Regions from separate parts of the Aestuariirhabdus haliotis genome, predicted to be linked through region 1. Evidence: predicted binding sites of a transcription regulator. Region 1 holds the regulator's gene; each other region holds the start of a gene.
The links. The regulator PhoB, encoded in region 1, activates phosphate uptake and scavenging genes when phosphate is short. The targets are predictions, from matches to a motif close to TGTCATANNNNTGTCANA.

Region 1 (2,274 bases):
TCGGTCACCAGGTTGCCCATACGTTCGGTCTGTCGACTCATTTGACCTACGGCTCGTAACCAATGATCCGGGATGCCTTCTGAATGCTGCTGCAGGGTTTCCAGATAGCCTCGAATGACCGTGAGCGGCGTTCGCAGTTCGTGGGAAACATTACCCACAAGATCCTTGCGCATCTGTTCCAGGTGATGCAAGCGGGTCACATCACGAACCACCAGTAAACGTTCCCCTTTACCGAATCGGGTAATCAAATATTGCAGTCGCCGTTGATCATCAACCGGGGAATTCAGTTCCAGCGGCTCGCGATAATCACCTCGAGAGAAGTATCGGGCAAAGCGCGGGTCCCGGATCAGATTGGTCACACGCTGGCCACGGTCTCCGGGAGAGCGCAAACCCAACAAACGTTCGGCGGCATCATTCCACCAGTCCAACGCACTATCGGCGTCCACCATAACCACCGCATCGCGTAAGGCAGAAGTGGAATCCTGCACCCGTTTTATGACCGAACGCAACCGCTCACGAGCACCAAGATTACGCTGTTGCAAACGATATATATTATCGAACAGGTCACCCCAGACACCCACGCTTTCAGGCGGAGACTCCTGGCTCTGAGCATTAACGGTCAGCCATCGTAGCAAGCGTGTCAGGTTATATAGACACCAGCCAAGATAGGCGCCGATGACCAATACCAGACTCCAGCCATAACTGCCCGTCATCATCCCCAGCAGCAAACCACCGGCCAATAACCAGAGCAGATCACCCAATAGACGCTGCCGCCAGTTACGCTCCATTTCAAGTCCTGGTAGAGAATCGATAACCCGTGCCGCGCACGGTTTGAATCAACAGTTCATAACCCGCACCCAGGGCTTTACGTAAACGCCTGATGTGTACATCGACGGTGCGCTCTTCTACATAGACGTTACCACCCCACACCTGATCCAGCAGCTGACCTCGCGTGTAGGCTCGCTCCTGATGAGTCATAAAGAACTGTAGCAGGCGAAATTCTGTCGGTCCCATTTCGGCAGCATGGCCGTCGATACTGACCCGATGGCTAACCGGATCGAGCTCCAAACCCTGTACAACAATGGGTTCCTGAGGCTCATTAATCTGGCTGCGACGCAGCACGGCCTTGAGCCGGGCAACCAGCTCGCGAGGGGAAAAAGGTTTGGTGATGTAATCATCTGCACCGGTTTCAAGACCCTGAATCTTGTTGTCCTCTTCACTCTTTGCGGTGAGCATAATGATCGGTAAACCTTCGGTCACCTCATCACGCTTGAGCCGTCGGGCCAGTTCAATGCCTGTTGTTTCCGGCATCATCCAGTCGAGCAACATCAAATCGGGTTTGTGATCGACGATCATCGCCTGTGCTTGCTGGGCGTTTTCGGCCTGCAGCGTTCTATAACCGGCCATTTCCAACGCGACCGCTATCATTTCACGGATCGCCGATTCATCATCAACTATTAATATGGTTTTTGCAGTCACGGCAGTACCTGTTCCTAACGAGCAACCTGGCACTATTACAGCGGGGGATTGTTACAGTCACATTACAACTTGATGTCAAAGCGTTCGCAAGCCGTAATCAACAAACAATCCCAGGAAAATCACCAAACCTACCCAGTGGTTATTCAAAAAGGCCTTGAAGCACTCTTCACGCTTTCTGCCCCGGGTTAAACGATATTGGTAGACAAATAACCCGCAAGCCGCTGCCAATCCCAGATAAAAAGCCGGCCCCAGCACGAGTTGATCGGCCACCATCAGCAATACCAGTAAGGTAAATCCCTGCAATATCGCAATCATCGTATTATCGGCTTCGCCGAACAAGATCGCTGTCGATTTGATACCCGCCTTAAGATCATCCTCTCGATCCACCATGGCGTATTGGGTATCGTACGCCACTGTCCACATCAGGGTAGCGATATACAACAGGCCCGCCACGGGAGCGACTTCACCGTTTTGCGCCGCCCATGCCATAGGAATCGACCAGGCAAAGGCCGCTCCCAAAACCACCTGAGGCAAATGGGTATAGCGCTTCATAAAAGGGTAACAGGCAGCCAACAACAGACCACCCACGGATAAATAGACGGTCAATGGATTGGTAAAAAGCACCAGTACGAAAGCCAGACCCACCATGACTGAAAACAACACCAGCGCTTCGCGTGGCTGAATTCGACCCTGAGCAAGCGGCCGGTCTCGAGTCCTTTCTACCAGACCATCGAAATCACGGTCGGCATAATCGTTAATCACGCAGCCGGCGCTACGCATTAGCACCGTACCCAG
Region 2 (2,274 bases), on a different contig from region 1:
TTTAGCTCATCAGCCTCGCTGGCTTTAATGGGTCGGGAAGATGCCGCAATATCCGCGTTGCCTTTTTGCAAACCGGCGAAGCCAGAGCTGGAGCCTTTAGAGGCAATACGAACCTGCACGAAACGATCGCTTTTGGCATCGTAGCCTTTAATGACGGTCGTGTGCTGTTTTTCGTCAACCGATACGGCAATATCCGTAATGCCTTTGGTTTCGAGATAGGCGTGAGCCATTTTCGGTGTTAATTGCTTACCAATGGTGCTCGATCCCTGCATATTGATCCAGGTATCGACCGCTGCATCCGCATCGCTCGTTACAGCGAAGGCTTGACCGCAGGCCAACAGCAAGGCCACATGGCCCACAGCCAATAACCGGGTGAATCCCTGCTTAATCGTGAAGAGAGTACAACTTGTGCTTTTCATTAAAACCCCTTTACTACAGCTTGTTATCAAATAATCTACTTCCATTGATTAATGGCGGGGCGTTTGTCTGAAAAGGTCCGCTCTTCTCTACCAAAAAATATCTACTCAAGGACATGAATCCTAAGCGGCGCGCAGGGTATGTTACATTTTTGTTAAATTCAATCGGTATTTACCGCATTCACTCCAAATCTCAATAGCAATAACTCATAAGATAAAGCGCATTTATAAGACTCTGGGCAGTGCTGGATTATTTGTCTAGCAGGCCTGTGTTCCAACCGGGTCAGGCGTTACTTATTCGCGACTATGACCGTTTCAAGGTCGCAACCTTAAATGGGGCATTGGTGCATCAAACAACCCATTATCCTTGCACCTTTTTCATTTCTTTGTCATAACCAACCCATAGAATAATGGGTCTCACTTATCATTGAGATTCCCCCATGCATACGCTCCAACGCTTGAGCCTGATAACGTTAATGATCAGCTCCACCCTTTGTGCTGATAACTCAACCGGGCTATCGCCCTCGATGTTACCTTTCTCGGTACTGGAGCAATTGGATAACGGCACCGAAATTCGCAATGGTGGTTTTGGTTCTGCCATGACCGCGCATCCAAACCATCCAGACCGTTTTTATGCCCTGACCGATCGCGGCCCTAATGCCAAATACACAGGCCCGCAAGGCAAAGGGAAAAAATTTCCCATGCCCGCTTACACGCCAAAAATCTCCGAATACCGATTGAATAAAGAGGGTTCTGTCGAGATGATCCGCGAAATTCAACTCAAGGACAGCCAGGGCAACCGGATTACCGGTCTGCCTAACCCCGCCGGCATGGGCTCCACCGGTGAGGTACCCTATGACAATAACGGCAAGGTTCTGAAGACAGACCCGTTCGGGCTGGATTCCGAAGGCCTGGTAGCCTTGAAAGATGGCAGTTTCTGGGTCAGCGATGAATACGGCCCCCACATCGTTCATTACAACGCCGCTGGTGTTGAGCTGGAGCGTATTAATCCCTTCGGTACGGGGACTGGTGGCCGTAAATTGCCGGCGGTGCTTGCCAATCGCCGCGCAAACCGCGGCATGGAAGGTCTGGCTATTACCCCGGATGAGAAAACACTGGTCGGAATTATGCAATCCACGCTGTTTAACCCCTCCAAAAGTGCCATCAGCAATAAGAATCTGACTCGCATCCTGACCTTCGATATTGCTACCGGTGAAACCCACCAATACCTGTATCGACAAGAAGCCAACAGCCTGTCCAATTCCGAAATTGCGGCCATCTCGAACACAGAATTTCTGGTGATTGAACGCGATGGTGGGTTTTATGGCAGTAATGCCCAATACAAACGCCTGTACAAGATTGACTTGCGCACCGCCAGCGATGTATCCGGTGACTTCTCAGATCCACAGGGTTTACGGATCAACGAGCGCACTCTGGAACAAAACAGCTGGGCTGAGCTGGCTTCGGCCAATATTCAGCCGGTTACCAAGACCCTGGTTGCTGATGTGCTCAACGACATTCAGTATCCCCACGACAAGCTGGAGGGCATCTGGATTCGCAACAGCACAACCGTCGGCCTTCTCAATGACGACGACTTTGCCGTATCGGCAAACGGCGGAGAAGTCATTCAGAAGAGACTGCCTGCCGACGATTCAGTCGATAGCAATCGTTTGTATATGATCCAACTCGATAGCAAGCTCTACTGAAACCCAGACGGTTTCTGATGATCGTTTCCGGGGGCATTTCACCCCGGGAACAGGTTCCCCTGTTTCCCGTGAACACTGTCCCCTATATTCGCTAACCTGAGCGACTGAGTCAGGTGCTGGCGCTCGGACTATTGACGTTTCTGGCCTGCTGA
Region 3 (2,274 bases), on a different contig from region 1:
GTTTAAAGCCGCGCAGATTGGGTGCCCGCAAATGGATATGCCCCTGATCGGCGAAAGAGAGGCCGGGACCATAGATAAAAAGCTGGTACTGTTTCAGGGGGAGCAGGCTTTCGATCACCCGCTGTTGATGTTCGAAAGGCAGGTAGACCAGCACTTTTTCCTGGCGAGGACCTTGGGGCGACAAGCGGGTATCGATGATGGGCGGCAAAATGGGTTGGTTGAAATGGTGCCAGTGCAGGCCAATGGCAGTATCGACCGGTGCAAAGTATTTCAACAATAGAGCACCCGACAGGTCGTGGCCGGGCCTGGGAACGTCGTGGCAGAAGGCGTACTGATGACCGATGCCGACACAGGGCACGCCCTGGCGACGAGCGGCCCAGGCGACCACGGGTTCATAATCGCTGATCACCAGATCGTAACCGCTCAAGTCGAGCTGGCGGATCTCGCGCCAGAACTGCCCCACATTGTTCAGCCGTATCGTCGCGGCATAGTCGATGGCCCCGTCTCGGGTGGCAAAGCTTAGCCCTCGGCACACTCGATAATCACCAAACACCTCCATACCAAATAGCGGATGGTGCTGGCGACCGGAAATCAGGTAATCCACCTCGAGGGGTTGTTGTTGCAGGCGTTCCGCCAGCAGCCGGGATCTTGTCAGGTGGCCGTTACCGGTGCCTTGAATACCGTAGAGAATTTTCATCGTTGACTCCCTGTGTTGAGTGGGGGCGAGGTGAGTGGCGTCAAATCACCAGAAGCAGGCAGCAATAGCCGATGCCGCTGCCGATGAGGGCGCCGGCAACAATGTCGCCGGGAAAATGCACGCCGACCAGTACCCGTGACAGGCCAACGGCGCTGGCCCAAAGCCATAAAGCGAGGGAATAATCCGGCAGGAAATGCCCTACCAAAACGGCCAACAGGAAAGCGGCGGCGGTATGCCCCGAAGGAAAGCTGAATTCGTCGGAGGCAGTAACCAGGCTGACCACAGACGGGAGCTGATTGGGTGGGCGGCGGCGTTTAAGCCCCTGTTTAAGCCAGCGATAGCAGCTGCGCTCGATGCTGAAAGCGAGCAATATCAGCATCAGCAGCGGCCAGCCTCGCTCCGGATCCAGCCACAGAATCAATAGGGGTAAGACAACTTGCAGATAACCGTCGCCAGTGCGCGACAATGTTCGGGCAAGAAATGACAGGCTCAGGTAACGGCTATGATAAAACGTCCAGTGGAAGAGCCGGGTGTCCAAAGTCTGCAATCGTTGTAACAGCATCATCATTGATAGCCTTTGGTTTTATCATTCTGGTTTCATCCTGCGCCTCGCAAGCTGCAAAAACATGACCGGCAGATGACAAAATGATGATGTTCTTCCGCAGGGTAGAACTGCTAAGCTGAATGAAGGAGGACCACTTAATGCTAGTAACGATCGCCCGTTACTCCTTTCCTTACGAAGCACAGATCGCCCGGTCACGTTTGCAGGCTCAGGGTGTCGAGGCCTATGTGGCCGATGAGCACACCATCAATATGCAGTGGCTGTATTCCGATGCCCTCGGCGGCGTAAAGGTGCAGGTGCCTGCAGTTGACGAGGTGCGGGCGCGCTCGATTCTGGCCGAAGACCTTTCTATAGAAACCGAATTCGAAGCTTTCGACAGCGTCCCGTTACCCCGGCAATGCAATCACTGTGGCAGTACGCGGCTTGAACCCTACCGCCAAGGCAAGCGCACGGCATTTTTGATGTTTCTGGCGCTGCAGTTTCCTCTGTGGCCAACCCGGGATGCCAAGCGTTGCCGCGATTGTGGTGAAGTGATTCGATACTGAGTGAGGGCAGACAACGGCAGTGAGATGATAAAGGTGCTAAGGTGGTTCATCGTTTTCTGCGCAGGACCCTGCCATGAGTTTTCTGTTTGAAGAGCTGGATTACCAGCAAACCCCCCACGGCGATATCAGCCTGCGTAAACGCGCCGAGCCACGACTCGATGGCAAGATCCTGTTTGAGGTAAAACTCAACGATGAATGGTTGATGTCGAGCCTGTTTACCGAAGCCGAAATACAGTTATCCAAACTGGGTCTTGCGGCGCTCGATGCCGAGACACTCGACGTGGTGGTGGGTGGTCTCGGGCTGGGCTATACCGCGGCTGCGGCGCTGGAAGATGTGCGAGTAAAAAAACTGCAGGTGGTCGATGTGATGGCGCCGGTGATCGACTGGCACCAGCGGCACCTGGTACCGCTGGGTAAAACCCTGACCGATGATCGTCGTTGCGAATTGGTACATGCCGATTTTTTTGATG

Region 2: the regulator PhoB is predicted to act here: its motif matches at 793-810, upstream of MIB40_RS15265 (esterase-like activity of phytase family protein).
Region 3: the regulator PhoB is predicted to act here: its motif matches at 1,323-1,340, upstream of MIB40_RS09195 (phosphatase PAP2 family protein).

Annotation. Positions count from the first base shown of each region.
Region 1 is NZ_JAKSDZ010000001.1:301,949-304,222, reverse strand. It holds gene phoR (phosphate regulon sensor histidine kinase PhoR) at 1-788, opposite strand, end outside; gene phoB (phosphate regulon transcriptional regulator PhoB) at 790-1,479, opposite strand; gene ubiA (4-hydroxybenzoate octaprenyltransferase) at 1,555-2,274, opposite strand, start outside.
Region 2 is NZ_JAKSDZ010000035.1:18,657-20,930, forward strand. It holds gene MIB40_RS15260 (substrate-binding domain-containing protein) at 1-419, opposite strand, end outside; gene MIB40_RS15265 (esterase-like activity of phytase family protein) at 857-2,122, shown strand; gene MIB40_RS15270 (AraC family transcriptional regulator) at 2,232-2,274, opposite strand, start outside.
Region 3 is NZ_JAKSDZ010000011.1:28,748-31,021, reverse strand. It holds gene MIB40_RS09200 (MJ1255/VC2487 family glycosyltransferase) at 1-697, opposite strand, end outside; gene MIB40_RS09195 (phosphatase PAP2 family protein) at 738-1,265, opposite strand; gene MIB40_RS09190 (putative signal transducing protein) at 1,400-1,804, shown strand; gene MIB40_RS09185 (polyamine aminopropyltransferase) at 1,878-2,274, shown strand, end outside.